DNA from 2 places in the Streptomyces sp. NPDC031064 genome. Region 2 is predicted to be linked to the other one. Evidence: riboswitches for the same ligand, from Rfam matches in the RefSeq annotation. Region 2 holds a riboswitch; the other holds the start of a gene.
What was found. A riboswitch is a leader RNA that binds a small molecule or an ion and turns the genes downstream of it on or off. The one in region 2 is predicted to bind ZMP and ZTP.
Positions count from the first base shown of each region.

Region 1: linked by a shared signal. The riboswitch ahead of ACZ46W_RS28890 (serine hydroxymethyltransferase) and the one ahead of ACZ46W_RS31835 (bifunctional 5,10-methylenetetrahydrofolate dehydrogenase/5,10-methenyltetrahydrofolate cyclohydrolase) in region 2 are both predicted to bind ZMP and ZTP.

Region 1 is NZ_JBVIGF010000009.1:32,550-47,416, reverse strand. It holds gene ACZ46W_RS28930 (SpoIIE family protein phosphatase) at 1-1,606, opposite strand, end outside; gene ACZ46W_RS28925 (SgcJ/EcaC family oxidoreductase) at 1,652-2,149, opposite strand; gene ACZ46W_RS28920 (DinB family protein) at 2,244-2,750, opposite strand; gene ACZ46W_RS28915 (GNAT family N-acetyltransferase) at 2,876-3,937, shown strand; gene ACZ46W_RS28910 (isocitrate lyase/PEP mutase family protein) at 3,916-4,641, opposite strand; gene ACZ46W_RS28905 (carboxymuconolactone decarboxylase family protein) at 4,638-5,162, opposite strand; gene pdxR (MocR-like pyridoxine biosynthesis transcription factor PdxR) at 5,210-6,658, shown strand; gene rocD (ornithine--oxo-acid transaminase) at 6,663-7,865, opposite strand; ZMP/ZTP riboswitch at 7,974-8,065, shown strand; gene ACZ46W_RS28890 (serine hydroxymethyltransferase) at 8,102-9,379, shown strand; gene trpS (tryptophan--tRNA ligase) at 9,539-10,552, shown strand; gene ACZ46W_RS28880 (2'-5' RNA ligase family protein) at 10,707-11,297, shown strand; gene ACZ46W_RS28875 (decaprenylphospho-beta-D-erythro-pentofuranosid-2-ulose 2-reductase) at 11,309-12,070, opposite strand; gene ACZ46W_RS28870 (FAD-binding protein) at 12,095-13,462, opposite strand; partial or broken gene ACZ46W_RS28865 (phosphatase PAP2 family protein) at 14,250-14,582, shown strand; gene ACZ46W_RS28860 (decaprenyl-phosphate phosphoribosyltransferase) at 14,575-14,867, shown strand, end outside.
Region 2 is NZ_JBVIGF010000010.1:265,624-280,490, forward strand. It holds gene ACZ46W_RS31825 (DEAD/DEAH box helicase) at 1-1,966, shown strand, start outside; gene ACZ46W_RS31830 (SWIM zinc finger family protein) at 1,963-3,252, shown strand; gene ACZ46W_RS31835 (bifunctional 5,10-methylenetetrahydrofolate dehydrogenase/5,10-methenyltetrahydrofolate cyclohydrolase) at 3,683-4,540, opposite strand; ZMP/ZTP riboswitch at 4,564-4,652, opposite strand; gene ACZ46W_RS31840 (GAF domain-containing protein) at 4,765-6,069, shown strand; gene exaC (acetaldehyde dehydrogenase ExaC) at 6,116-7,639, shown strand; gene ACZ46W_RS31850 (hypothetical protein) at 7,761-7,904, opposite strand; gene ACZ46W_RS31855 (non-reducing end alpha-L-arabinofuranosidase family hydrolase) at 8,015-9,490, opposite strand; gene ACZ46W_RS31860 (cupin domain-containing protein) at 9,490-10,233, opposite strand; gene ACZ46W_RS31865 (DUF6807 domain-containing protein) at 10,230-11,090, opposite strand; gene ACZ46W_RS31870 (Gfo/Idh/MocA family protein) at 11,087-12,133, opposite strand; gene ACZ46W_RS31875 (glycoside hydrolase family 10 protein) at 12,130-13,170, opposite strand; gene ACZ46W_RS31880 (glycoside hydrolase family 30 protein) at 13,197-14,597, opposite strand; gene ACZ46W_RS31885 (carbohydrate ABC transporter permease) at 14,634-14,867, opposite strand, start outside.

The DNA.
Region 1 (14,867 bases), on a different contig from region 2:
TCCTGCCGCGCCGGTAGAACCCCGCCAGGCCCAGCACGGCGCCCCGCGCGCGCAGCGGGGCGCCCAGGTAGGAGTGGACGCCCTCGCCGAGCAGGTCGATGGGGTGCTCGTCGCCGGCCGGGGGCCCGGTCAGGGCGGCGGTCAGCACCGAGTCCGTGACCGGCCGGCCGCCGGCCAGGCACCGGGCCTGCGGGGTGCCCGGCGGGTAGGCGACCGGCTCGCCGAGGCGGCCGATCCGCGCGTCGCGGGAGTCCTCGCCGGCCCAGACCGCCGCCCGGCGCAGCGCCGCGCCGGTGACCACGCCCCCGGCCGGGGGCTCCTCGCCCGCCAGGGCGCTCTCGACCAGGTCGACCACGACGACGTCGGCGAAGCGCGGTACGGCGATCTCCGCCAGCTCCTCGGCGGTGCGCCGCGCGTCCAGGGTGGTGCCCAGGCGGGCGCCCGCCTCGTTCAGCAGCGCCAGCCGCCCGCGCGCCTCGGCGGCCAGCCGGCCGACGCCCGGCTCGCCCACCAGCAGCAGCCACGCGTCGGGCCGTGACGGGCCGGACGCGGAGGGCCGGTCGGGCGGGCCCGGCGGGCGCCCCAGCAGCGGTACGTCACGTCCGTCCGGCGCGGTCGCGGTGGCCCCCGTACCGGCGCGGTCGCCGGCGAGGCCGGCGGTGCGGTCACCGAGGCATCCGTCCGGCGCGGTCGCGGTGGCCCCCGTACCGGCGCGGTCGCCGAGGCGTTCGCCCACGCCGTCCTCCCGGAAGGTGACCTCCACGGCCGCGCCCTCCGCGTCGCCGTGGTGCAGTTCCCGGCGCCGCAGCGTCGCGACACGTCCGCCGCCCAGCGACACCTCGGCGAACGGCTCGCCGCTGGAGGAGATCAGGTCGATGGCGTTCTCCAGCAGCGCCAGCCGCTCCTCCGGGGCCAGCCGGGGCGCCGCCGCGCCGAGCCGGGCGAGTTCGCCGGAGTCGAGGCGCAGCTCGGCGTGCTCGCCGCGCTCCCGGGCGTGGAGGAAGGAGCTCATCAGGTTGCGCTCGCGTGCCGTGCTCAGTTCCAGCAGGCGTTCGGCGATGCGGTCGGTGGCGTCCTGGAGGGCGAGCGCCATGCCCGGCTGGGCCAGTTCCCGGGGGATGGAGAGGTTGACCGCGCCCTGCACGGTGCCGCCCACGGGGTCGCGCACCGGGGCGGCCATGCAGGTCAGTTCCTTGAGGTTGTGCAGGAAGTGCTCCTGGCCGACGACCACGAAGGGTGACCGGGTGCTCAGCACCATGCTGACGCTGCTGGTGCCCATGAACCGTTCGTCGACATTGGCGCCCGGCACCAGCGAGGCGGCGTCCATGAGCTCCAGCCCGACCGGGTCGCCCCGCCGGTCCACGATGTTGGCCTTGGCGTCGGCCAGCGTCACCGTGACGGGCAGCCCCGAGAACCGCTCGCACAGGTGCTCCAGCACGGGCGCGGCGGCCCTGATGAGCCGGGAGTCCGGATCGAGGTCGCTCTCGACCGGCAGGGCGGCGCCGCCCTCGGTGTCGATCCCCAGCGACTTCGAGCGCTGCCAGGAGGCGAGGATCTCCGGACGCACTCCGTCCTCGCGTGGCCTCTGCTCACCGCGATCATCCACATAACCAGGATAATCGGGCGAATCCCCCCGCGCGGTTCCGCCAGGTCAGCCCGCGGCGAGCGTCTCCGGGTCGATGACCTTGGTGTTCTGCGCGGCGGCGACCCGCCACACGCCGTCGTCCTTGGCCAGGACGTACAGCGGGGTACCGGGCACCGCGTCCGGGTGGGCGGCCACCAGCGCCTCCGGGTCCGCCTGCCCGTGGAACACCGCGTCCAGCCGCTCCCCGTCGCGGGTGACCGGCCGCTGGCGCACCTTGACCGCGGCGACGTCGGGGCGGACGAACAGGATGTGCTCGACCTCGTAGGTGGCGGTCACGTCGTGGTCGATCGTGGCGGGCAGGACCTTGTGCGTGAAGGCGCTGATCTCCTCGTAACCGGTCAGCAGCTTCCCGTGGGCGGTGGTCCAGAACGCGTCCTGGCGGAACCCGCTCATGAACGCGTCGGGCAGGGCGTGCTGCTGCGCGTGCTGCACACCCGCGACGAACGCGACGATGGCGTCCACGTCCTCCTGCGGGACGGCGACGCCGGTGACCTGAGGGCTCATGATGTCTCTCCAAGCGGCTGCGGGCTCGTTGCGGACCTCGTTACGCCGGACAGCCTCCGACCTCAAGTGCGGTTGATGTCAACGCCCTGGGCGATCAGGGCCCGACCGTGCCGTCGACGCCCTCGCGGAGGAAGTCCGCGTGGCCGTTGTGGCGGGCGTACTCGTGGATCAGGTGCAGCATGACGTGGCGCAGGGACACGTCGACGTTCCAGCGGGCGTTGTGGCCGGTGACGTCGAGGGACGGGGCCGACTCCTCGATACGGCGGGCGTGGTCGACCTCCTCCCGCCAGGCGGCGAACGCCTCGGAGCGGGTGGACGCCGTCGCGTCGTACGCCACCTGGTAGTCGCCCTCGGGCGACCAGACGAGCGGGACGTCCTCGCCGTTGATGGTCCGGCGGAACCAGGCGCGTTCCACCTCGGCCATGTGGCGGACCAGGCCGAGCAGGGAGAGCGTCGACGGCGGCATCGAGCGGCGGCGCAGCTCCTCGTCGGACAGGCCGTCGCACTTCATGGCGAGGGTGGCGCGGTGGTAGTCCAGGAAGGCGCGCAGCATCTCGCGTTCGTCGCCGACCAGCGGCGGGCCTATGCGTTCGGTGGTCATGGACCAATCCCTTCGAAGGGCACGTGCGGACGGGTCCCAGGATGGATCAGCCGCCAGGGCGCGGCCCAGCGGTTATCCGCGAAAACCGGTGGCTGCGCCGGGCGTTCGGCCCTAGGGTCGCGGCCATGACGATCACGGCGGCGCAGGACGTCGACGAAGCGGTCGCCGTCACCGCCCGCGCTCTGCGCGAGGTGGCGGACCGGGACTGGACCGGCGCGGCGGCCGGGCTGGAGTGGAGCTGTTACGACACGGCGGTCCACATCGCCGACGACTTCATCGGCTACGCCACCCAGTTGACCGGCCGGGCCACCGACTCCTACGCCCCCTTCGGGATCGCCGCCGAGCCCGGGGCCACGCCCGCCGGGCTGGTCCGCGTCATCGAGGCGACCGGCGGGCTGCTGTCCGCCGCCGTGCGCACCACGCCCGACGACGTACGGGCCTGGCACCCGTACGGCATGGCCGGGCCGGGCGGCTTCGCGGCGATGGGCGTCGTCGAGACGCTGCTGCACACGTACGACATCCTCGGCGCCCTCGGCGTCCCCGGCTGGCGGCCGCCCGGTCACCTGCCCGCCCGCGTCCTGGACGCCCTCTTCCCGCACGTCCCGCGCACGGACGACCCGTGGCGGGCCCTGCTGTGGGCGACGGGGCGGGCCGAGTTGGACGACCGGCCGCGCCTGGCCGCCTGGCGCTGGTACGCCGACCCGGTGGTCGCCGAACGCCTGGTGCTGTGCGAGGTCTCCCCGCACGTCGCCGCCGACCTGCACGGCGGCGGTACCGGCGGCTTCGCGTGGGCCGACGGCGGCCCGCCGGAGGGCACCCGGTTCGCCGCCGGGATGGTGACCGAGGCCCGCGAGGCGGGGACGTACCGCCCCGGCTGGGGCACGTACGCCATCGTCCGCGCCTCCGACCGCCGCGCGGTGGGTGCCATCGGCTTCCACGCCGCCCCGGACGCCGACGGCCGTGCGGAGATCGGCTACGACCTGGTGGCGGGCGCCCGCGGCCACGGTTACGCCACCGAGGCCGTGCGCGCCCTCACCGGCTGGGCCCTCGCCCGGCCGGGGGTGACCGTGCTGCGCGCCACCGTCGACCACGGCAACACCCCCTCGCACGGCGTCGTCACCCGCGCCGGTTTCACCAAGGCCGCCGAGGACGGCGACAACACCGTCTACGAGCTGCGCCGCAACTGACCGGCGATGTCCCGCACCGCGTCCATCGCGCGGTGCAGCAGCCCCGGCCCGAACGTGATCCGCGTGGCACCCAGCCGGCCCAGCTCGGCGACCGGCGGACCGCCGGGGAACGGGGCCACGTTGACGGGCCCGTCGACCCCCGCCCGGAGCGCCGGGATCCGCTCGGGTGGCACGCCGATGGGGTAGACGCAGTCGGCGCCCGCCGCCACGTACAGCCGTGCCCGGGCGATGGCGTCCTCCGGGTCGGGCAGGCCCCGGATGAAGGTGTCCACGCGGGCGTTGACGAACAGCCGGTCGCCCGCCTCCGCCCGCACCTCCGCCAGCCAGTCGGCGTGCGCGCGCGGGTCCCTGAGCGTCCCGGCCCGGGAGTCCTCCAGGTTCACGCCCACCGCGCCGGCGTCCAGGACGCGGGCGACCAGCTCCTTGGGCGCCAGCCCGTAGCCGCCCTCCACGTCCGCCGACACCGGGACGGACACCGCGCGGGTGATCCGGGCGACGGCCGCGAACATCTCGTCGGCGGGCGTCGCCCCGTCCTCGTACCCGAGCGACGCCGCCACCCCCGCGGACGGCGTGGCGAGGGCCGGGAACCCGGCCTCCTCGAAGGCCCGCGCGCTGGCCGCGTCCCACGGGCCGGGCAGGACCAGGGGGTCCTCGGGGGCCCGGCCGTGGTGCAGGGCGCGGAACGCGGCTACGGCGTCCGTCACTTGGCCGTGCCCTTGAACTGGCCCGGGGTGTAGTGGCCCGGCACCATGCGGGTGGAGACGGCGAACCGGTTCCAGGCGTTGATGACGGTGATCGCGGCGATGAGCTGGGCCAGTTCGGTCTCGTCGAACTGCTTGGCGGCCTTCTCGAACACCTCGTCCGGCACGAAACCGTCCGTCACGACGGTGATCGCCTCGGTGAGTTCGATCGCCGCCAGCTCCTTCTCGGTGTAGAAGTGCCGCGACTCCTCCCAGGCGCTGAGCTGGACGATCCGCTCGACCGACTCACCGGCCGCCAGCGCGTCCTTGGTGTGCATGTCCAGGCAGTAGGCGCAGTGGTTGAGCTGCGAGGCACGGATCTTCACCAGCTCCAGCAGGACCGGGTCGAGGCCCTGCCGGGCGGCCGCGTCCAGCCGGACCATGGCCCGGAAGACCTCGGGCGCGTGCTCGTGCCAGGTGAGTCGGGGGGTGTGCTCGGTGGCGTACTCGGCGGTCTTCGTGCCGGTCGTCTCTGTCGTCGTCATGGCTATGACCGTACGGGGATTGTGGCGCAGGGGTATGGTCCACTTCCATGACGGATTCCTGGGCCACTTTCGGGGCCGACCTGCACCTGGAGCTGCGCGGCCCGGGGCTGCGGTCCGGCCTGATGGACGCGCTGCGGGAGGCCGTCCGGACCGGGCGGCTCGCCCCCGGGACGCGGTTGCCGTCCTCCCGGTCGCTCGCCGCCGACCTGGGCATCGCCCGCAACACGGTCGCCGACGCGTACGCCGAGCTCGTCGCCGAGGGCTGGCTCACCGCCCGGCAGGGCTCCGGCACCCGCGTGGCCCGGCGCGCCGCCCCGCGCCCCGGCCCGGGCACGGGGGCGCGCGGCGGGACGCGCGGCGCGTCACGCGGGGGCGCCCAGGCAGGCCCCGCGCCGGTCCGGCGCCCACCGGTCCGCCGCCCCGCCGCGCACACCCTGCACCCCGGCACGCCCGACCTCGGGTCGTTCCCGCGCGGCGAGTGGCTCAAGGCGGCCCGCCGCGCGCTGACGTCCGCCCCCAACGAGGCGTTCGGCTACGGCGAACCGCACGGCCGTATCGAGCTGCGTACCGTCCTCGCCGACTACCTGGCACGGGCCCGGGGCGTGTACGCCCACCCCGACCGCATCGTCGTCTGCTCCGGCTTCGTCCACGGGCTGCGCCTGATGGCCCAGGTGCTGCGCGGGCGCCAGGTGCGCGACGTCGCCGTCGAGTCGTACGGGCTCGACATCCACTGGGACCTGCTCACCGGGGCCGGCCTGCGCACGCCCGCGCTGCCGTTCGACGAACACGGCACGCGCGTCGGCGCCTTGGGCGGCCAGGGCGCGGTGCTGATGACGCCCGCGCACCAGTTCCCGCTCGGGGGCGCGCTGCCGCCGGACCGGCGCGCCGAGGTCGTCGACTGGGCGCGGCGGACGGGCGGGCTGATCCTGGAGGACGACTACGACGGCGAGTTCCGCTACGACCGGCAGCCGGTCGGCGCCCTCCAGGGCCTGGACCCCGAGCGCGTGGTCCACCTCGGTACGGCGAGCAAGTCCCTGACGCCCGGGCTGCGGCTGGGGTGGATGGTGCTGCCCGAGGCCCTGGTGGGGGACGTACTGGCGGCGAAGGACCACTCCGACTGGGTGTCGAGCGCGCTGGACCAGCTCACCCTGGCGGAGTTCATCCGCTCGGGCGCGTACGACCGGCACGTGCGGGGCATGCGGCTGCGCTACCGCCGGCGGCGCGACCAGCTCGTGGCCGCGCTCGCCGAGCGGGCGCCCGACATCCGCGTCACGGGCATCGCGGCCGGCCTCCACGCCGTACTCGCACTCCCGCCCGGCACGGAGCGGTCCGTCGTTCAGTCAGCCGCCTGGCAGGGCCTGGCCGTCCAGGGCCTGGACCGCTTCCGCCACCCGGACGTCCCGCGCGGCCGCGACGCCCTGGTGGTGGGCTACGCCACCCCGACCGACAGCGCCTGGGCGGGCGCCCTGGACGCCCTGTGCCGCGCGCTGCCCTGAACCGTCAGCGCAGCACCTGGCGCAGTTGCTCCAGGCCCCAGTCCAGGTCCTCCTTGCTGATCACCAGGGGCGGGGCGATGCGGATGGTCGAGCCGTGGGTGTCCTTCACGAGGACACCGCGGTCCATCAGCTTTTCGGAGATCTCCCGCCCCGTGCCCAGGCTCGGCACGATGTCCACGCCGGCCCACAGGCCACGGCCGCGCACCGCCTCCACGGCTCCGCCGCCCACCATGAGCCCCAGCTCGTGGTGGAGGTGGTCGCCCAGCTCGGCCGCGCGCTGCTGGTACTCGCCGGTGCGCAGCATCGCCAGCACCTCCAGCGCCACCGCGCACGCCAGCGGGTTCCCGCCGAACGTCGACCCGTGCTCGCCCGGCCGGTGGACCCCGAGCACCGCCGCGCTCGACACGACCGCCGACACCGGTACGACGCCGCCGCCCAGCGCCTTGCCCAGCAGGTACATGTCCGGGACCACGCCCTCGTGTTCGCAGGCGAACGACCGGCCCGTGCGCCCCAGGCCCGACTGGATCTCGTCCGCGATGAACAGCACGTCCCGCCGCCGGGTCAGCTCCCGGACCGCCGGCAGGTACCCGGGCGGCGGCACCAGCACCCCGGCCTCGCCCTGGATCGGCTCCAGCAGCACGGCCACGGTGTTGTCCGTCATGGCCTCGTCCATCGCCGTCAGGTCCCCGTACGGCACGATCTCGAACCCCGGCGTGTACGGGCCGTGGTCCGCCCGGGCCTCGGGGTCGGTGGAGAAGCTGACGATGGTGGTCGTCCGGCCGTGGAAGTTGTTCGCCGCCACGATGATCTTCGCCATGCCGTCGGGCACGCCCTTGACGCGGTAACCCCACTTGCGGGCGGTCTTCACGGCGGTCTCCACCGCCTCCGCGCCGGTGTTCATCGGCAGCACCATCTCCATGCCGCAGAACTCGGCGAGCCGTGTGCAGAACTCGGCGAACCGGTCGTGGTAAAACGCCCGCGACGTCAGCGTCACCCGCTCCAACTGCGCCTTCGCCGCCTCGATCAGCCGCCGGTTGCCGTGGCCGAAGTTGAGCGCCGAGTAGCCGGCGAGCATGTCGAGATAGCGCCGCCCCTCGACATCGGTCATCCAGGCACCCTCCGCCGACGACACGACGACGGGCAACGGGTGGTAGTTGTGCGCGCTGTGCGCCTCGGCGGAAGCGATCGCGTCTTGTGTGCTCGACACGGGATCTCCGTTCGTCCTGCGGCGTGGGGCGGGAGTGGCGCCTCTTTCTATCGTCGCTCGCCATGCGGACGAAGAAACCTCGCGCCCTGGGTGGCGGCTAGGCTAAGGGATACGCGCGGCGACTGGCGTACGGGGAAGCGACCCCGGGGGAGCCGTGCGCGGCAGACCACACGAGGGTGCCGCCCGCCTGGGCACCCGGAGACCTCGTCCGTGCTGCCGGCCCCCTGGAGGACGCCATGACCAGCCTTCCCCTTCCCGCCCACCACCCGGCCCTGTCCGCCGCCGATCCCGAACTCGCCGCGCTCGTCGGCGCGGAGGAGCGGCTTCAGGCCGAGACGCTGCGGCTGATCCCGAGTGAGAACTACGTCTCCCACGCCGTACTGGAGGCCTCGGGCACCGTCCTGCAGAACAAGTACAGCGAGGGCTACGCGGGCCGGCGCTACTACGAGGGCCAGCAGAACATCGACCAGGTCGAGCTGCTCGCCATCGGCCGGGCCAAGGCCCTCTTCGGCGTCGACCACGCCAACGTCCAGCCCTACTCCGGCTCCCCGGCCAACCTCGCCGTCTACCTCGCCTTCGCCGAGCCCGGCGACACCGTGATGGGCATGGCCCTCCCCATGGGCGGCCACCTCACCCACGGGTGGGGCGTCTCCGCGACCGGCAAGTGGTTCCGGGGCGTGCAGTACGGGGTGCGCCAGGACACCGGGCTGATCGACTTCGACGAGGTGCGCGACCTGGCCCTCAAGGAGCGCCCCAAGGTCATCTTCTGCGGGGGCACCGCCCTGCCGCGGACCATCGACTTCGCCGCCTTCGCCGAGATCGCCCGTGAGGCCGGCGCCGTCCTCGTCGCCGACGTCGCCCACATCGCCGGCCTGATCGCGGGCGGCGCGCACCCGTCGCCCGTGCCGCACGCGGACGTGATCTCCACGACCACCCACAAGACCCTGCGCGGACCGCGCGGCGCGATGCTCATGTGCCGGGAGGAGCACGCCAAGGCCATCGACAAGGCCGTCTTCCCCGGCCTCCAGGGCGGCCCGCACAACCAGACCACCGCCGCCATCGCCGTCGCCCTCCACGAGGCGGCCCAGCCCTCCTTCCGGGACTACGCGCACCAGGTCGTCGCCAACGCCAGGGCCCTCGCGGAGGAGCTGCTCGCCCGCGGTTTCGACCTGGTCTCCGGCGGCACGGACAACCACCTGATCCTGATGGACCTCACCCCCAAGGACGTGCCGGGCAAGGTCGCCGCGAAGGCCCTGGACCGCGCCGGGATCGTCGTGAACTACAACACCGTCCCCTACGACCCGCGCAAGCCCTTCGACCCCTCCGGCATCCGCATCGGCACCCCCTCGCTCACCTCCCGGGGTCTCGGTACGCAGCACATGGCGGCCGTCGCCGACTGGATCGACCGGGGCGTCACCGCCGCCCGCACCGGCGACGAGGACGCCCTCACCACGATCCGCGCCGAGGTCGCCGCCCTGATGGCCGAGCACCCGGCCCCCGGCATCCCGGCGTAACGAGCCCCGTCGGCGCCCCTCGGCGTCCCGTCGGCGCCCCGGCCGTGACACCGCCGGGGCGCCGCCGGGCACTGTGTTTCTCGTCTCATTCGCGGCGGTCACCGGCAGCGGCCCGCATCCGTTCCCGAGCTGTCGGTGGCACCTGAGAGAATGAGGAACATGGCCTCTGATCGTCCTCGTGTGCTCTCCGGAATCCAGCCCACCGCCGGCTCGTTCCACCTCGGCAACTACCTCGGCGCGGTCCGTCAGTGGGTCGCGCTGCAGGAGACCCACGACGCCTTCTACATGGTCGTCGACCTGCACGCGATCACCGTCCCGCAGGACCCGGCCGAGCTGCGCGCCAACACCCGGCTCGCCGCCGCCCAGCTCCTCGCCGCCGGCCTCGACCCGGAGCGGTGCACGCTCTTCGTCCAGAGCCACGTCCCCGAGCACGCGCAGCTCGCCTGGGTCATGAACTGCCTCACCGGCTTCGGCGAGGCGTCCCGCATGACCCAGTTCAAGGACAAGTCCGCCAAGCAGGGCCTCGACCGCGCCACGGTCGGCCTGTTCACGTACCCGATCCTCCAGGTCGCCGACATCCTGCTGTACCAGGCCAACGAGGTGCCGGTCGGCGAGGACCAGCGCCAGCACATCGAGCTCACCCGCGACCTGGCGGAGCGGTTCAACGCCCGCTTCGGTGAGACGTTCACGGTCCCGGCGCCGTACATCCTGAAGGAGACCGCGAAGATCTACGACCTTCAGGACCCCTCGGTCAAGATGAGCAAGTCGGCCTCCACCCCGAAGGGCCTGATCAACCTCCTCGACGAGCCGAAGGCGACCGCGAAGAAGGTGAAGAGCGCGGTGACCGACACCGACACCGTGATCCGCTTCGACCCCGAGAACAAGCCGGGCGTCAGCAACCTGCTGACGATCATGTCCACCCTCACCGGCACCTCCGTCCCCGACCTGGAGCGGAGCTACGAGGGCAAGCTGTACGGCGCGCTGAAGACCGACCTCGCCGAGGTCATGGTCGACTTCGTGACCCCGTTCAAGACCCGCACCCAGGAATACCTGGACGACCCCGAGACGCTGGACTCCATCCTGGCCAAGGGTGCGGAGAAGGCCCGCGCGGTCGCCGGCGAGACGCTCGCGCAGACGTACCAGAAGGTGGGCTTCCTGCCCGCCAAGCACTGAGACCGGCGCGAGCGCCGGTGCGTGTCCGCACAGCACCGGCACAGCACCGGCGCTGCTCCGGTGCCGGATCCAACGACTCTGGCCACACGACGGGTCCAGCCGCCACACTGGCGGCTGAAGCCGATGACTGGACGACCGAACTGAGGAGAACGACGTGGGGACCGTAACGCTCGGCGTTTCGATCGCGGTCCCGGAGCCGTACGGCAGCCTGCTCCAGGAGCGGCGCGCGGGCTTCGGTGATCCCGCCGCGCACGGCATCCCCACGCACGTCACGCTGCTCCCGCCGACCGAGGTCGATGCGGTGCGACTGCCCGCGATCCGGGCGCACCTCGCCGAGGTCGCCGCGGCCTGCCGGGCGTTCCCGATGCGGCTGTGCGGTACGGGGACCTTCCGGCCGCTGTCGCCGGTCGTCTTCGTCCAGGTCGTGGAGGGCGCGGCGGCCTGCTCCTGGCTCCAGAAGCGGGTCCGGGACAGCTCGGGCCCGCTGGAGCGGGAGCTCCAGTTCCCGTACCACCCGCACGTCACCGTGGCGCACGGCATCGCCGATGAGGCGATGGACCGGGCGTACGAGGAGCTGGCCGACTTCGAGGCGTCGTGGACCGTCGGCTCCTTCGCCCTGTACGAGCAGGGACCGGACGGGGTGTGGCGGCAACTGTCCGAGTACGAGTTCGGCGTCGGCCGCCCGGCTCCCTCCGTGCCCGCCCAGGGCTCACCCGTCGACGAGCCGGCCACCACCCGTAGCTGACGCCGGCGCTTTCACAGCGGCAGGCGGCGGAAGACCGGGCGCGGCAGGTGCCGCAGGGCCGCCATCACCAGGCGCAGCGCGCCCGGCACCCACACCGTCTCCGACCGGCGCCGCAGCCCCAGCTCGATCGCGTACGCCACCGCCTCCGGCGTCGTCGCGAGGGGCGCCTCGGCCAGCCCGGCGGTCATCCTCGTCCGTACGAAGCCGGGCCTGACGACCATGACGTGGACGCCCGTGCCGTGCAGGGCGTCGCCCAGGCCCTGGGCGAAGGCGTCCAGCCCGGCCTTGCTGGAGCCGTAGATGAAGTTGGCGCGCCGGGCGCGCTCGCCGGCCACCGACGACAGCACGACCAGGGAGCCGTGGCCCTGGTCCTGGAGGGCGCCGGCGCAGGTCAGCCCGGCCGAGACGGCGCCGGTGTAGTTGGTCTGGGCGACCTGGACGGCGGCGAGCGGCGTCGCCTCGTCGTGCGCCTGGTCGCCCAGGACCCCGAAGGCGAGCAGCACCATGTCGATGTCGCCCTCGGTGAAGATCTTCCCCAGGGTCTCCTGGTGCGCGGCCGGGTCCAGCGCGTCGAACGGCACGGTGTGCACGACGACACCGGCGCGCAGCTCCCGGAGGGACGCGGCGGCGGCGTCCAGGGCGGGGGAGGGGCGGCCGGCCAGCCAGACCGTGCGCGTGCGGCGGGCGATCAGCCGGCGGGCGGTGGCGAGGGCGATCTCGGACGTGCCGCCGAGGACGAGCAGGGACTGGGGGGCGCCGAAGGCGTCCTTCATGACGACGTACTCCTTGCGTCGGGGCTACATGCCGAGGCGGCGGGCGAGGTCCGAGGTGAACACCGCGCGGGGGTCCAGCTCGGCGCGGAGGGCGAGGAAGTCCGGCAGCCGCGGGTACATGGCGCGCAGCGCGTCCGGGCGCAGCCGCGAGTCCTTGGCGAGGTAGACGCGCCCGCCCGCGCCCGCGACCTCCTCGTCGAGCTCGTCCAGGAACGTGCCGAGGCCGCTGAGCCCGGCCGGGATGTCCAGCGCCAGCGTCCAGCCCGGCATGGGGAAGGAGAGCCAGCCGGGGTCGCCCTCCCCGAACCGTTTCAGGACGGCCAGGAACGAGGGGCAGCCCCGGCGCGCGATGCGGCGCACGATGCGGCGCAGGGTGTCCTCCCGCCCGTACCCGACGACGAACTGGTACTGGACGAAGCCGCCGCGCCCGTACACCCGGTTCCAGTGCGGGACCCCGTCCAGGGGGTGGAAGAAGGCGGACAGCCGCTGGAGCTCGCCGGTGCGGTGGCGGGGCGCCTTGCGGTACCAGAGCTCGTTGAACAGCCCGACGGTCGCGCGGCTGAGCAGCCCCTCGGGTACGCGGGCGGGGGCGGCCGGCAGCCTGCCGGGGCGGAACGCGAGGGGGTCGCGCCGCAGCCGGGCCGGGAGCGCGTCGTACGGGGCGTGGTCGCCGCGCGTGAGGACGGCGCGGCCGGTGGCGGCGCCGCGCGCGAGGAGGTCGATCCAGGCGACGGAGTAGCGGTAGCCGTGGTCGTTGGCGGTGAGGCGGGCCATCAGGTCGTCGAGGTCGGCGGCGCGTTCGGTGTCGACGGACATCAGGGACGTCTCGACGGGGAGGAGCTGGACGGTGGCGGAGAGGATCACCCCGGTCAGGCCCATGCCTCCGGTGGTGGCGTCGAACAGGTCGGTGCCGGGGACGACGGTGCGGATCGTGCCGTCGGCGGTGAGGAGGTCGAAGGCCCGCACGTGGCGGCTGAAGGAACCGGAGACGTGGTGGTTCTTGCCGTGGATGTCGGCGCCGATGGCTCCGCCGACGGTGACGTAGCGGGTGCCGGGGGTGACCGGGACGAACCAGCCGAGCGGCAGCAGCACCTCCATCAGGCGGTGCAGGCTGACGCCCGCGTCACAGACCACGACGCCCGCGTCCGCGTCGATCGAGCGGATGCGGGCGAGGGCGGTCATGTCGAGCACGGCGCCGCCGGCGTTCTGCGCCGCGTCGCCGTAGGCGCGGCCGAGACCGCGGGCGATGCCCCCGCGCGTGCCGCAGGCCCGGACCGCCTCGGCGGCCTCCTCATAGCTGCGGGGACGCAGGACGCGGGCGACGCTGGGGGCGGTGCGGCCCCAGCCGGTCACCGGCTCGGCGGGCTCGGCGGAGGTGTCGACGTGAGACATGAATGCGACCGTATCGCCGAGGTTGTCACGTTTGACGGGTTTGTCGGTCGAGTCGCCCGGCTCGCCGAAATGGGTGATTAAACGAGTGTCATGAAAGATTGCCGCCTCCTCCGGCGCGCGGCGCGCCAGAGTCGCCCTTGGTGCACACGTCCACGGACGACGAAAGGGGTGGCGGAGGATGCGATACGCGGGGGCCGACCGGTCGTTGCTGTACGCGCTGCACGCCTGGGGGTGCCGCCGGCCGACGGTGGCGGCGGCCGCGCGCACGCTGTCGTACGCCGGCGAGCACGGCGCCCTCTGGCTCGCCGCCGGCCTCGCCGCCGCCGCGGCCGACCCCGCACGCCGCACCCCCTGGCTCCGCGCCACGGCCCTCACGGCCACGGCCCACCTGGCCGCCATGGCCCTCAAACCCCTCGCCCGCCGCCCCCGCCCGGCCTTGGCGCCCCCGCCGGTAGCGGTGCCCTCCGGTGGTCCTCCCGCCACGCCCGCGCCCCCGCCGGGCGCCGTGGCCCCGGTCGCCCCACCCGTCCCGGGCGCGCCCCCGCCGGGCGTCGTCGCCCCGGTCATGGCGCCCGCGCCCGCCGCGCGGGCCCTGGGTGGTCGCCCTTGCCCGTGCGCCGAGCCCGCGCCCGGTTCCGGCGCCCCGGGCGCCGCGCCCGGTGGCGTGGGCGCCTGCTCGTGCGTCGCGCCGGTGTCCGTGGTGGCGGGTCCGGGTGTCGCGGATCCGGCCGGCTTCACCGTCGTCCCGTACGGCTCTCCCGTCCCGGCCGTCGAGGGCGTCCCGGCCGTCGAGGGCGTCCCGGCCGTCGAGGGCGCCCCGGCCGTCGAGGGCGCCCGGGGCCGCGTGGGGCGGGGCCTGCCGGCGCCCGTCGTGGGGCGGTACTCGTTCCCCAGTTCGCACGCCGCGTCGGCGGCTGCCGCGGCGGTGGCGTTCGGGGCGGTGCGGCCGGGCGCGCGGTGGGTGGGCGTGCCCGTGGCGGCGGCGATGTGCGTCTCCCGCCTGGTGGTGGGCGTGCACTATCCGACCGACGTGGCGGCCGGAGCCCTGCTGGGTGCCGTGACGGCCTGGCGCCTGCGGGACGCGGCGGATCGTTTCTGCAATAGGTGCCGCCGTGGCTGAGCCGACCGTCGCGGCGGCCGCCGCCACCCGGCCGGTACCCCCGGCGGTCGTCCTGCCGCTCGGGCTCGTACGGGCGGCGCGGCCCCGCCAGTGGGTCAAGAACGTGCTCGTGGCCGCCGCGCCCGCCGCCGCCGGGCAGCTCGCCTCCCGGCACACCGCCCTCCAACTGGGCATCGTCTTCACGCTGTTCACCGCCGCGGCCGCCGCCGTCTACCTCGTCAACGACGCCCGTGACGCCGACGCCGACCGCGCCCACCCGGTCAAGTGCCACCGCCCCGTGGCCGC
Region 2 (14,867 bases):
GTTGGCGCGCTCGCTGACAGCGCGTGCGGTGATCGGACCGCCGGACGAGATCCGGTACGGAGAAGACCGGCTCGGAGAAGACCGGCACGGAGAAGCCAGGCACGGAGAAGGCCGGCTCGGAGAGGACCAGGACAGCCAAGGGCCGTATGGTAAGGGGCAGTCGGGCCTGCCGTCGTTTCTGTCCGCCGACGCGTTGCTTGCCTTCGACTGGCGTTTCGCGCTGGGCGGCCAGGAGCTGTCCCGCGCCGAGCTGGACCGGCTCGCCGAGGCGGGGCGGCCGGTGGTGCGGCTGCGCGACCAGTGGGTGCTGATCGACCCGGAAGAGGCCCGGCGCGCGCGGGAGCACCAGGACCGCAAGGTCACCCCGATCGACGCCCTCGGCGCCGTACTGACCGGGACCACCGAGGTGGACGGCCGGCAGGTGGACGTGCAGCCGTCCGGCTGGCTCCAGGCGCTGCGCGACCGGCTGGCCGCCCCCGAGGGAGCCCGCCCGGGTACGGGCGAGCCGGAGATCGGGCAGCCCGCGGCCCTCGCCGCCACCCTGCGCGACTACCAGTTGCGCGGCCTGAACTGGCTGCACCGGATGACCTCGCTCGGTCTCGGGGCCTGTTTGGCCGACGACATGGGCCTGGGCAAGACCATCACGCTCATCTCGCTGCATCTGCACCGGCAGACCGACGCGTCCGCCGCGGGCCCCACCCTGGTCGTCTGTCCGACGTCCCTGATGGGCAACTGGCAGCGGGAGGTCGAGAAGTTCGCGCCCGGCACGCCGGTGCGGCGCTTCCACGGCTCCGGGCGGGACCTGGAGGGCCTGGAGGACGGCGAGTTCGTCCTCACCACGTACGGCACGATGCGGCTGGACGCGGCCCGGCTCGCGCGCGTGGACTGGGGCATGGTGGTCGCCGACGAGGCGCAGCACGTCAAGAACCCGTACTCGGCGACCGCGAAGGAGCTGCGCAGCATCGGCGCCAAGGCGCGGGTGGCACTGACCGGTACCCCCGTGGAGAACAACCTCTCCGAGCTGTGGGCGATCCTCGACTGGACCACACCCGGGCTGCTGGGCCGCCTGGGGACCTTCCGCAGCCGGTACGCGGAGGCCGTCGAGGGCGGCGCCGATCCGGCGGCTGCGCGGCGACTGGCGGCGCTGGTACGGCCGTTCCTCCTGCGCCGCCGCAAGACCGACCCCGGGATCGCCCCGGAGCTGCCGCCGAAGACGGAGACCGACCGGGCGGTGTCGCTCACCGCCGAACAGGCGGGCCTGTACGAGGCGGTCGTACGCGAGACCATGGCGGCGATCGCGGAGGTGGACGGCATGGAGCGCCGGGGCCTCGTCGTGAAGCTGCTGACGGCGCTCAAGCAGATCTGCAACCACCCGGCGCAGTACCTCAAGGAGGAGCGGCCCAGGATCGCCGGCCGTTCCGGGAAACTGGAACTGCTGGACGAGCTGCTCGACACCATCCTCGCCGAGGAGGCGAGTGTGCTGGTGTTCACGCAGTACGTGCAGATGGCGCGGCTGCTGGAGCGGCATCTGGCCACGCGCGGCGTGCGTACCCAGTTCCTGCACGGCGGCACGCCGGTCGCCGAGCGGGAGGCCATGGTGAACCGTTTCCAGGCGGGTGAAGTCCCCGTCTTCCTGCTGTCGCTTAAGGCGGCGGGTACGGGGCTGAACCTCACCCGGGCGGGCCATGTCGTGCACTACGACCGCTGGTGGAACCCGGCCGTCGAGGCGCAGGCCACGGACCGGGCGTACCGCATCGGGCAGACGCAGCCCGTGCAGGTGCACAGGCTCATCGCGGAGGGGACGATCGAGGACCGGATCGCGGGCATGCTGGCGCGCAAGAAGGAGCTGGCGGACTCCGTGCTGGGCTCCGGCGGGGACGACGCCCTGACCGGGCTGACCGAACTGACCGACGCCGAACTGGCGGAACTGGTGGAGCTGCGTGGAGTGCGAGGGAGCGCGCGATGAGTCGGGACGAGGACATGGAGCGTACGTTCGCCGCGCTGCCTCCCGCGCGTGGACAGGGTTTCGCGCGGACCTGGTGGGGCCGGGCGTGGCTGAAGGCGCTGGAGGACACGGCGCTCGACGGGGCGCAATTGAAGAAGGGCCGCAAGCAGGCGCGGGACGGAGCGGTGGGTGCCGTGTCGGTGCGTCCGGGGCGGATCACGGCGGTCGTGAAGGACCGGGACGGCACCCCGCAGCGCAGTGATGTGCTGTTGCAGGAGCTGACCGAGGAGGAGTGGGACCGCTTCCTGGACATGGCGGTGGACCGGGCCGGCCATATCGCGGCCCTTCTGGACCGGGACATGCCGCCGCACCTGGTGGAGGACGCGGCGGCCGCGGGCGTCGAGCTGCTGCCCGGGATCGGTGACCTGGAGCCCGAGTGCGGGTGTGACGCGTGGGACCACTGTCCGCACACGGCGGCCCTCTGCTACCAGGTGGCGCGGCTGCTGGACCAGGACCCCTTCGTGCTGCTGCTGATGCGGGGCCGGGGGGAACGGCGGCTGCTGGACGAGTTGCAGGTACGGAGTGCGGCGCGGGCCGTGCGGGCCGGCCAGGACGAGGAGGAGGCCGCAGCCCCCGGCGGGCCCGAGGGGGTACGGGCGGACGAGGCGTTCGCCGCGCGGGACATCCTTCCGCCGCTGCCCGCGCCGCCCCCGGTGCCGGAGACGCCCGGGGAGCCCCCGTCGCTGGACACCGAGGCCCGGCCCGCCCCGGGCGTCGACCCGGCCGCGCTGGAGCGACTGGCGGCGGACGCGGCGGCGCGCGCCCACCGCATGCTGGTGGACGCGCTCGCCGCCGGGCATGGGCACCGGCCGGTGGAGGCGCCGCTGACGGCGGAGCAGGACGCGGTACGGCTGGCCGCATCGGCGGCGTGGGCGCCGGAGGCCCTGGACCGGCTCGCCTCCGGAACCGGCCGCCGGCGCGCCGACCTGGACGTCGCCACGCGCGCGTGGCGGCTGGGCGGCGCGGACGCGCTCGCCGTACTGGAGGAGGACTGGAGGCCCGGACCGGAGCTGCTGGCGCGGGCCAAGGCGCTGCTCGCCGCCGCATGGGAAGACGCCGAGCGCCCGGCCCTGCGGGCGGACCGCCCGGGCCGCTGGACGGTGGCCGGCGCCGGCGTACAGGTACGGCTGGACGGCGACGGGCGTTGGTGGCCGTACCGCAAGGAGTCCGGCCGCTGGACCCCGGCCGGCCCGCCCGACCCCGACCCGGCCGCCGCCCTGGCGGGCGTGCCGACGGGCGACGCCTGACATCAGGCCGACGTCCGCCTGGCCTGACGTCAGCCCCGACGTCACGGCGCCACGGCGCCCCGGCCCGTGCACGGGTGCCGTGGCGCCCGCCCGTGCGCCGGGAGCCGTGGCGCTCGGCCGCGGCCGGCCCTGAGCACCCGGCCGGGCCCCGCACCGGCCGGGTGCTCCGGGCCTTGGCCCTGGCCCTGGCCCTGAAGGCCTGAACCTCAAAAGCCCTCCAGCCGCAGAGGCTTGGAGCCGCAGCAGCCCAAAAGCCGCGAAGCCCTGCAGCCGCACAGGCCCCGAAAACCGCAAGAGCCCCTGAAGCCCCTCCGCCAAGAGCCCGCAGCCCAGAAGCCCCGCGGCCCAGAAGCACTGAAGCCCTGGACCCCGAATGAAGCCCCGGACCCCGAATGAAGCCCCGGCCCCCGGAAGCCGCGGCGCCGGAGGGCTACCCGAGCTGCCGCTCCGCCGCGTCGACCGTCTGGGCGAGCAGCACCGCGATGGTCATCGGGCCGACGCCGCCCGGTACCGGGGTGATCAGGCTCGCGCGGGCGGCGGCGGAGTCGAAGTCGACGTCGCCGACGTTGCCGGGGTTGTAGCCCGCGTCGATGACGACGGCGCCCGGCTTGATGTCCTCGCCCTTGATGAAACGGGGCTTTCCGACGGCGGCGACGAGGATGTCGGCCTCACGGACGGCCGCCGAGAGGTCGGCGGTGTACGAGTGGCAGTACGTGACCGTCGCGTTCCGCGCCAGGAGCAGCATCCCGGCGGGCTTGCCGAGGATGGCGCTGCGGCCGACGACGACGGCCCGCTTGCCCGCCGGGTCGACGTCGTACGCGTCGAGCAGCCGCATGATGCCGCCGGGCGTGCAGGAGACGAACCCGGGCAGGCCGAAGCTCATCGTGGCGAAGGAACTGAAGGTCACGCCGTCGACGTCCTTCTCGGGGGCGATCGCCTCGAACGCGGCCCGCTCGTCGATCCCCGGGCCGACCGGGTGCTGGAGCAGGATGCCGTGCACCTCGGGGTCGCGGGAGAGGTCCTGGAGGGTGGCCACCAGTTCGGCGGTGGTCGTCGTGGCGGGCAGCTCGATGTGGCGGGAGCGGATTCCGGCCTTCTCGCAGCGGGCCCGCTTCATCTTCACGTACGTCACGGACGCCGGGTCGTCGCCGACCAGGACGGTGGCCAGGCAGGGCCGCTTGCCGGTGCGGGCGGTGAGGTCGGCGGCGCGGGCCGCGGTCTCCTCGACGAGGCGGCGGGCGAGGCCGCTGCCGTCCATGAGGCGGGCGGTGGTCGGGGTGGTGGACATGGCGGTCTCCTGAGCGGTCGTCAGTGGATCGCCCAGGCGCGCGGCAATGGCGTCGGTCCGCCGGGCCGCTCCCCGGTGGTACTCCACCCAAGCGCCAGTCACGGCCCGCCGCCCACTCTACGGGACGGTTCCGCGCCACGTCCTGGGAGCCTGCTCGTGGATCGCTTGTGAGGGCGGCCGGGGACGTCAAGGATGGCGCGGAAGACCTCGGTGGGGAGGGCGACGTGAACGACCCCTGGGTGGCCTTGGAGCGGGGTGCCGATCCTGTGGAGCGGGCGGGGGCGCTGCGCCGCGCGCATGAGGCGTTCATGGCGGGCGGGCGGGGGCCGGAGTCGGTGCGGCCGGTGGTGCGCCCGGTGGTGGCCGCTTCGTGGCGGCGCTCGGCGCGGGCCCGGGTGTGTCCGGACGGGGCGGCGTGCGTGGAGCTGGACGGGGACGCGTTGGCGGCGCACCGGGAGGGGCATCCGCTGGCGGCCGTGATGCCGGTGATCCGGGAGTTGACGGGGGCGTACGCGAGGGACGGGGAGCACCTGGTCGCCGTATGCGACGCGTTCGGGCGGCTGCTGTGGGTGGAGGGGCACCCGGGGACGCTGCGCCGCGCGGGGCGGATGAATTTCGTGGCGGGAGCGCGGTGGGCCGAGTCGGCCGCGGGAACGAACGCGCCCGGTACGGCGATCGCCGTCGACCGGCCGGTGCAGGTCTTCGCCGCCGAGCACTTCCGGCGGCCGGTGCAGGGCTGGACGTGCGCGGCGGCGCCGGTGCACGACCCCCGTACCGGGCGGCTGCTGGGTGCGGTGGACATCACGGGCGGGGACCGGCTGGCGCATCCGCACAGCCTGGCGTTCGTGCAGGCGGTGGCGCGGGCGGCGGAGTCGCAGCTCGCCCTGCTGGCCCCGGCGCCGCCGGCGGGTGACCGGCTGCGGTTGTCGGCGCTCGGCCGGGACGAGGCGGTGCTGGTGGCGGGCGGGCGGCGGACGCGTCTGAGCCGCCGGCACAGCGAGATCCTGGTGGTGCTCGCCCACCGGCCGCGGGGCATGGGCGGTGAGGAACTGCTCGCCGCGCTGTACGAGGACGAGTCGGTCACCCCGGTGACGCTGCGGGCCGAACTGTCACGGCTGCGTGCCGTGTTGGCGCCCGGGCTGCTGCGGTCGCGCCCGTACCGGCTGGCGGCGCCGGTCGACGCGGACTTCGAGGCCGTGGAGCGGAAGGTGGCCTCCGGAGCGGTCGCCTCGGCGCTGCGCGGGTACGCCGGGCCGCTGCTGCCCGGCTCGTGCGCACCGGCGGTGGTCCGGCTGCGGCGGCGGCTGGCCGACGGGCTGCGCGCCGCGCTGGTCGCGCGCGGCGACCCGCTCCTGCTCGCCGACTGGGCGCACAGCCCGTGGGGCGAGGACGACCTGGAGGTGTGGCGGGCGCTGGCGGCGGCCGTACCGGCGGGCGGCCTCGCCCCCGTACAGGCGCGTCTGGAGGCTCTGGAGGCGGAACTGTCCGGGCTGTCGGGCGCAACGCGGCCGCAACGTCCGCGTCCCTAGCCTCACCGTGAGCGCCGGCCGACGGCGCGGTACCAGGGAGGCCCGGATGACCCGTTACGCAGCGCCCGGCACCGAGGGCGCGATCGTCTCGTACGAGTCGCGTTACGACCATTGGATCGGCGGCGCCCATGTGCCGCCCGCTCGCGGCGAGTACTTCGAGAACCTCAGCCCGGTGAACGGCCTGCCGTTCACCGAGGTCGCGCGGGGCACCGCCGAGGACGTCGAGCGCGCCCTGGACGCGGCGCACGCGGCGGCACCGGCGTGGGGCCGGACCGCCCCGGCGGAGCGGGCGGACGTCCTGCTGCGGATCGCCGACCGGATGGAGGCGAACCTGGAGCGGCTGGCCGTCGCGGAGAGCTGGGAGAACGGCAAGCCGGTCCGCGAGACGCTCGCCGCCGATCTGCCGCTGGCCGTCGACCACTTCCGCTACTTCGCCGGCGTGCTGCGCGCCCAGGAGGGCTCGCTGAGCCAGCTCGACGACGACACCGTCGCGTACCACTTCCACGAACCGCTCGGTGTCGTGGCGCAGATCATCCCGTGGAACTTCCCCCTGCTGCTGGCGGCCTGGAAGCTGGCCCCGGCGCTCGCGGCGGGCAACGCGGTGGTCCTCAAGCCGGCCGAGCAGACGCCGGCGTCCGTCCACGTGCTGATGGGGCTGATCGCCGACCTCATCCCGCCGGGCGTGGTGAACATCGTCAACGGCTTCGGCACGGAGGCCGGCAAACCGCTCGCCTCCAGTCCCCGCGTCGCCAAGATTGCCTTCACCGGCGAGACGACGACGGGACGGCTGATCATGGGGTACGCCGCCGAGAACCTCAAACCGGTCACCCTGGAGCTGGGTGGCAAGTCGCCGAACATCTTCTTCGACGACGTATGGGCGGCGGACGACGACTTCCGCGACAAGGCCCTGGAGGGCTTCACCATGTTCGCTCTCAACCAGGGCGAGGTGTGCACGTGCCCGTCACGCGCGCTGATCCAGCGCGGCCACTACAGCGAGTTCCTGGAGGCCGCCGTCGCCCGCACCGAACGCATCGTCCCGGGCCACCCGCTGGACACGGACACGATGATCGGCGCCCAGGCCTCCCACGAGCAGCTCCAGAAGATCCTCTCGTACCTCGACATCGGCCAGCGGGAAGGCGCCAAGGTCCTGACGGGCGGTCAGCGGATCGAGTACGACGGTGAGCTGGCGGGCGGCTACTACGTCCAGCCGACCATCTTCGAGGGCGACAACCGGATGCGGATCTTCCAGGAGGAGATCTTCGGCCCGGTCGTCGCGGTCACGTCGTTCACCGACCTCGACGACGCCGTCTCGACGGCGAACGACACCCTGTACGGCCTCGGCGCCGGCGTCTGGACTCGTGACACCACCACCGCGTACCGCGCCGGACGCGCCATCCAGGCGGGCCGCGTCTGGACGAACTGCTACCACGCCTACCCGGCACACGCGGCGTTCGGCGGCTACAAGCAATCGGGCATCGGACGGGAGGGGCACCGGATGATGCTGGACCACTACCAGCAGACGAAGAACCTCCTGGTGTCGTACTCGCCGAAGAAGCTCGGCTTGTTCTAGCGACACGACGGAAGGCGCCTGACCTGGGTTTTTCCCGTCAGGCGCCTTCGGCTCGACCCGCTCGGAGCAGTGGTCCGGTTATGCGTCCGGGGACATGGGGCGTGGGTGGCGCCGCGCACATTCACCAGGGGATCTCCAGGCAGCTCTTCAGCGCCCAAGCGCGCAGGTTGGGCCGGTAGCGTCCGTGGGCGGACCCCGACGCGGCTCGCCAGGAGGCGGTGACCTGGCGCGGACGCCGCTCGATACCCGCAGCGGCCTCCGCCATGAGCTTCCCTGCTTCCGGCTTGACGAGCTCGTCACTCCGATGCTCGTGCCCCCGTCTGCCGGGCCCGCCACGGCCGGACACCACACCGGAGCCGGGGCGGTGCCTCGCCGTCAGCGCTGGAGCGTCAGCAGACCTGGGCGGTAGGGCCACTGGCCGTACTCGCCGCCGGAGTTGGGATCGCGTCCCTGGTAGAGGAGCCGCAGGTTGCAGGGATCGACCGTGAAGGTCTGGTCGGCGCTGGTGCGGATAAGTTCGCCATGGCTGATGTCGTTGGTCCAGTTGGCGCCGCTGTTGGCCTTGCCGGCGAAGGGGTTGCTCTCGGTCGCGGCCTGAGGTGTCCATGAACCGTTCAGGCTGGTGGCCGTTAACGAGCGGAAGTACCGGCCCTGCGAGCCGATCGCCTCGACGATCATGAGGTAGCGGTCCTGGCCCTGGAGCTTGTAGACCTGCGGGGCTTCGAACAGGTTGTTCTTCGTGTCGCTCATGATCACTGTCGAGGTCGCGCCGAAACTGCCCGGGAAGTTCCCGATCGGCATACTGGCCCGGTAGATCTTGCCGTTGTCGCCGGCGAAGAACAGGTACATGTTCGTCCCGTCACCGATGAGCGTCTGATCGATGGGGCCCGTATCGGAGCCGGCGATGCTTCCGGAGAAGAGCTCCCGCTCGGACGACCAGCCGTTCGGGTTGGTGGGGTCGCTCGATGTCCGGTAGGAGAAGGCAGTCCTGCCCCACTGGTAGGCGAGCACCCAGATGTTCTTCGGCGCGAAGTAGAAGAGCGTGGGCGCGACGACGGAACTCGACATCGTGTTCTGGCCGGCCGATGCCATCTCCGACCAGTTGGTGAACGGGGTGAAGTTCATCGAACCCCAGCCCGCTCCCGTTCCCGCGGCGCCGTGCGTCGTCGCATAGACGAGATGCTTGCCGTTGTAGGGGGCGACGGTGAAGTCCTTGAGCGAAGCCCATCCCGCCTTGGGCTGAGCCAGCGCGCCCGTCGATGACCAGCGGTACGTCGAGGGAAGGGCACAGGTGCCGGGGGTACCGCCGCCGGCGACCCTGACGAGCTGCCACTGCTGGTTGGCACCGCCCCAGTCGTCGTACTGCACGACGTTCGCGCCGTCGGCGGTGGAGCCGCCCTGTACTTCGAGAGCCTTGCCGCTGTGGCGGGCGATGAGCCGCACGTGGCCGTCCGCGCTGTCGGCCGGCCGCCACTGCTGGTTGGTGCCGTTCAGATCGGTCCACTGGACGACCGGGCCGCCGTTGACGGCGGAATGGTTGTGGACGTCCAGGACCTTGCCGGAGTGGCGGGACTTGACGCGGTAGTAGCCGTCGCCGGAGGCGACGAACTGCCACTGCTGCTGGTTCTGGTCGTTCCTGGTCCACTGGGTGATGCGGGCGCCGTCGCCGGTCGCCAGGTTGTAGACGTCCAGGGCCTTGCCGCTGTTGCGGTTGACCAGCACGTACCAGGCGTTGGTGTCGACGGTCGCCGCGGCGGCGGGCGGGGCATTGAAGAGAGTGGCCCCGAGCAGCAAGGACGACAGGACCGCGAGTACCAGACTCAGGACCAGGGGTGGGCGGCGAAACCTCATCAGGAGAGCTCCTTGGGGGGATGGAGGTGAGGTGACCCCGACGAACCGCGCGGCGGCCGCGTCGGGAGTACGGGGACGGGATAGGGGTGGAGGAGGCCGCACATGCCGAACAGCGGGTCCTCCGGGCGCTCCAGTCGCGACACTTCGCCGTGATCGAGGTGGGAGAGGTCTCCGGTCTTCAGCGCTTGCAGTTGGCATCCGGTCGTGAGGGCCGCCGCCAGCGGACCATCACGCCAGCGGATCCACCAGGTGTCAAGGAGCTCGCTCTTCAGGCGGTGGGCCGCGGTGTGGAACTCCCGCAGCCCGCCTTCGCGCAGGGCCAGGAAGCCCTTGAGTGCCAGGTCGCGGCGGCGGCGCGCCGCCGCGGCGTGGTCGCCGGTCAGGACGGCCGCCGCCTGGTAGGTGTCGGGATCGGCCAGCATGGGCGCGGGGAAGGTGAAGACGGCGTCGCCCGCCTCGGGGAGTCCGCTGTTCTGCATGAGCACCACGAGGCGCAGGCCGTCGGCGTTGACGAGACGGTGGATCGTGCCGGGGGTGAACCAGACGACGTCGCCGGGGCGCAGCGGCGTGTCGGCGAAACCGGAGGTGGTGAGGGTCTGGACGCTGCCGGCGCCGCTGATGACGACGTACGCCTCGGAGCAGACGAGGTGCATGTGGGGGGTGCCGCCGCACAGCCCGTCGGCGGCCTCCCAGTCGTACACGGTCAGCCCGGAGATCCCCACGCCGCCGGGGAGCGGGGTCACCACGGGTTCTCCGCGATGTGGCGGGACAGGCGTGCGGGGGTCCACGCGCCGTCGGCCACGACGATCCGGTAGCGGCGCGACAGGGTGTCGCCCGGAGCCAGCGGCAGTTCCTCGTCGAACGCCAGGGACGGGTTGACGGCGGGGATGGGCTCACTGCGGACGAACCAGTGGCAGGGGGCGTCCGGATCGTCCAGGAACAGGAGCGTGGAGGAGCGGTCGACCTCGTCGTGCGTGCCGACGAAGGCCAGCCAGTCGCCCTTCTCGCCCATCGCGGGGCCGATCACCTCGCCGCCGGTGAAGTCGCGCGGGCCGCGCCAGAACAGGCCGGAGTATCCGGCGAGCTCCCTGCCCTGTGTGCCGGGGCTGCCGAACATCAGGGCGGTGTCGTGGACGTTGGTCAGCGCGGTGGTGACCTCCAGGGTCCAGGAGTCGGCCTCGACGTCGCGGGCGGTCAGTGTGCGGCGCTCGTCGATCCAGTGCTCCCCCGCCATGGTGTGCCAGGCCAGGTCCTCGGTGATCAGGGCGCGGCCGTGGTCCGTTTCGGCGGACAGGGCGAGGCTGCGCATCGTGCCGAGGTTCGGCAGGTCGACATAGCCCTGGCCGCGCAGGTAGGTGCCGCCGCCCCAGAAGTTCTGCCCCGACACCCACGACGCCGTGAACTGGAGGCCCTTGTGCCAGCGATGGTCGTGCGGCCGGTAGCCGGTGACCACGTCGCCGGCGAGCGTGCGCACCGGATGCAGGTAGGGCTTCGGCGCCTCGAAGGGGTCCATGACCGGCCGGTGCACGTAGCGGAAGAGGTCGGCGCCGCGGGCCCGGACGAGCAGCGAGTCCTCGTTCTCCAGGAGTTCGAACGTCACCGGAACACCTCCGGGCGCCCTCCGTTGAGCGAGCCGTAGAACGGATCGGCCGCGTCGATCTCTCCGCGCCGGACCGGCAGGCCGGTGATCGCGGCCTTGTACAGGGCGGTGACCAGTTCCATGGTCGGCCTGCCGAGGTCGGGCCGGAGCCCGGCCTGGTAGCCGTCCAGGAAGTCCGCGAGCTGGGCGGTGTGCGAGCTGGGCAGGTCGTCCGGCGGCTCCCACTGCGCGCGGGGCGACCTGGCGGTGAAGGTCCAGTCCGCGTTGGAGTATCCGTACAGGTGCCGCAGCTCGACCGTGGCGTCGGTGAGGTCGAAGCGCAGGTAGCTCTCCTCGCGTGGGGAGAGGACGCTGTTGACGACCGTCGCGATGGCTCCGTTCTCGAACCGGATCAGGGCCGCGGACACGTCCTCCGTCTGGACGGCGCGGTCGAGGCGGCCGGCCATCGCGCGGACCTCGGCCCATGCGCCGAGCACCGCGAGCATCAGGTCCATCTGGTGGATGCCGTGGCCCAGGGTCGGGCCGCCGCCCTCGCTCCGCCAGGTGCCGCGCCAGGGCACGTCGTAGTAGGCGTCGTCGCGGTACCACGCCGTGACGCACTGTGCGACCAGCGGACGGCCCAGCGCCCCGGCCGCGATCCGGTCGCGCAGGTACCGGGCCCCCGAGCCGTACCGGTGCTGGAACACCGCGCCCGCGGCCGCCGGGCCCTCGGCGGCTTCGATCCGGTCGAGCTCGGCCAGCGACAGCGCCACCGGCTTCTCGCACCACACCCACGCCCCCGACTCCAAGCAGGCCACGGCCTGTTCGGCGTGCAGGTACGGCGGCGTGCACAGGTGCACGACGTCCGGGCGCTGCTCCCTGAGCATCGTGTGCAGGTCGGTGTGGACCGTGGGGATGCCGTGCTCGGCCGCGAACGCCTCGGCGCGCGCGCCGTCCACGTCGACGGCCGCCACGATCTCGGTCCGGTGCGCCTGTGCCCGGAGGGCGGGGACGTGGCAGGTGCCGGCGATCCCGCCCGTTCCGACGATCGCCGTTGTGATCATCCGCCCAGCACCTTCCTGATCGCGTGGTAGGCGGGCTTGGGCTGCAGGTTCTCGTCGTAGGGCAGCGCGGCGCCCTCGCCGGGGAAGACGGAGGGGATCCACGAGTACTTGTCCGTGTAGTCCCAGATGGTGATGCCGACGCATTTGCTGACCGCCAGGCAGGCCTTGACGTAGTCGGCGTACCAGGTGGCCTGGGTGGCGAGCTTCTCTTCGGTCGCCGGGAGGTTCATCCGGATGTCGAGTTCGGTGACCGCGACCTCGACCCCGAGGTCCGCGAAGCGCTGCATGTTCTGCCGGACGTCGGCGGGGAAGCCGTACTGGAGCGCCAGATGGCCCTGGATGCCGAAGCCCTCCACGGGAACGCCGTCGGCCTTCAGTTGCTTGATCAGGGTGTGGTAGGCGTCGCTCTTGGGGCCGATCCCGTCGACGTTGTAGTCGTTGAGGTACAGCTTGGCGTGCCGGTCGGCCTCGTGGGCCCAGCGCAGGGCGTCGGCGATGTAGCCGGGGCCGAGCGTCTTGTAGAAGAGCGTCTCGCGGTAGGTGCCGTCCTCGTTGAAGGCCTCGTTGACGACGTCCCAGTGGATCACCTGGCCCTTGTAGTGCCGGACCACCGTCTGGATGTGGTTCTTGAGGACGGCGCGCAGTTCGCCGGCGGTCCAGTCGCGCTCGGTGAGCCAGGTGGGTAGCTGGTTGTGCCAGACGAGGGTGTGGCCGCGGACCTTCTGGTGGTGCGCCTTGGCGAAGGCCACGACCTCGTCACCGGCGGTGAAGTCGAAGACGCCGCGCTCGGGTTCGGTGGCGTACCACTTCATGGCGTTGCCGGGGGTGGTCTGCCCGAACTCGCTGCCGAGGAGCTTCAGGTAGGCGGCGTCGGTGAACTCGGGGTTGTCGGTGGCGGAGCCGAAGTACTTGTGGTGCTTCTTGGCCAGTTCGGCGAGCGTCCTGGGACGGGGCTCGGCGGTCGCGGGCGCGGCGGCGAGGCCGGCCGCGAGGCAGACCACGGCGGACAGGGCTATGAGATGCCGGGACAGGGGCATGGATGACTCCTCGGGTGCGGGGCGCTTCAGTCGAGGACGATCGTGGTCAGCGCGCGGGGGGCGAGCGTCGCCGTGAGGGTCGTGCCGTGCCTGGAGACGACGTCGGCCGGGGTGATCGAGCGGGTCTCGTCGGTCACGTAGGCGTCGGGGTGCGGGTCGTGCCCGCCGCCGCGAAGGGAGAACGCGGCGGACTTTTCTGTGGTCGCGGTGTTGAGGATCTCGATGACGCGGCTGCCGTCGGTGTTGCGGAAGGCCGTGACCTGGAGTGCCGGGTCGGCGTTCGTGACCGGCACGCGGACGGCGCCGGGGCGGATGAACCGGCTGAAGGCGGCCAGCGCCCAGTACCGCTTGGACACCCGGTAGTCGTCACCGGGGTTGGCGAGCTGGATGAGCCCTCGGGTCGTGCCGAGCGACGCGCCGGTCCAGTAGACGTAGGCGTTGGCGTTGCCAACGGTCAGGGTGTTCTGGATGTCGGCTGCGACGGTGAGACCGTCGTAGCCGCTGCCGTCGTCCCAGTTCTCGTTCCAGGTGGTGCCGTCCGGCGACCATTCCGACATCCACACGCGCTTGTCGGTCGGCTGCGGGACCGCGGTCGGACCGCTGTAGCGGTGGCCGGTGATGGTCCGCACGACCTTGTCGGCCGCGGGGTCCGCCTCGATGGCCTCGGTGTAGGCGACCTGCCGGTCCCAGCCTGCGGCGTCGCAGCAGACCACCCCGGTCTTCAGTCCGGATGCGCGAACGGTCGGCCCGAGAACCTTGAGGAAGTCGACGGCCTGCTGCGGGGTGAACCGCATCGAGGCGTAGGTCGCCGTCCAGTCGGGTTCGTTGGTGAACCCGAGGTCGGTGATTCCGATGCCCTCCCGCTGGTAGAACTTGGCGTACTGGACGAGGTAGTTCGCGTAGGCCTGACGCCATGCGGGCAGGAGTTCGCCGCCGTCGTTCTCGCTGTTGTTGGTCTTCATGAAGGCCGGGGCGCTCCAGGCGTCGGCGAAGAACCGTTTGACGCCGTACGCCTTGGCCTCCTTGGCGAGCCAGACCTGACCGCCGTCCCAGCCGTCCCAGACGTACTTCGGCGTGGCGTCCGGTCCGCCGGGATCGGCCGGCAGGATCGTCGGCATGTGGTCGTAGACCCGGTCGGTCGACGACCCGATGCCCAGGCGCAGGATCGACAGGCCCGCGCCCTTCTCCTTGCTGAGCAGCAGGTCGAGGACCTCGCGCCGCTTGGCAGGGCTGAGGCCGCGCGCGCCGTGCAGCAGGTCGGCCCGCTGGAAGGCCATGGAGAAGCCGAATCCGTCGATGGGCTGGAGTTCGGCGCGGAAGTCGATGCCGGGGCGCGAGGGGTCGCCCGCGGGTCGTGCGGGGTCGGCCGCGGCCTGCGATGTCAGCGCTAACAGCAGGACGGCTGTCAGCGCGGTCAGGCGTTTCACAGGGTCTCCTCGGGGGTGGAGGTCACGTGGGACGGGTCAGCCCTTGGTGGCACCCGCGGTGAGGCCGCCGATCAGCTGTCGTTCGGCGACGGCGTAGAAGGCGAGGGCGGGGACCATGGCGAGCACGATGTAGGCGAGGACGAGCGCGTAGTCGGTCGAGTACTGGCCCTGGAACTGCTGGACGCCGACCGGGATCGTCTGCCATTTCGGGTCGTTGAACACCAGCAGCGGCAGGAAGAAGTTGTTCCAGCTCGCGACGACCGACAGGAC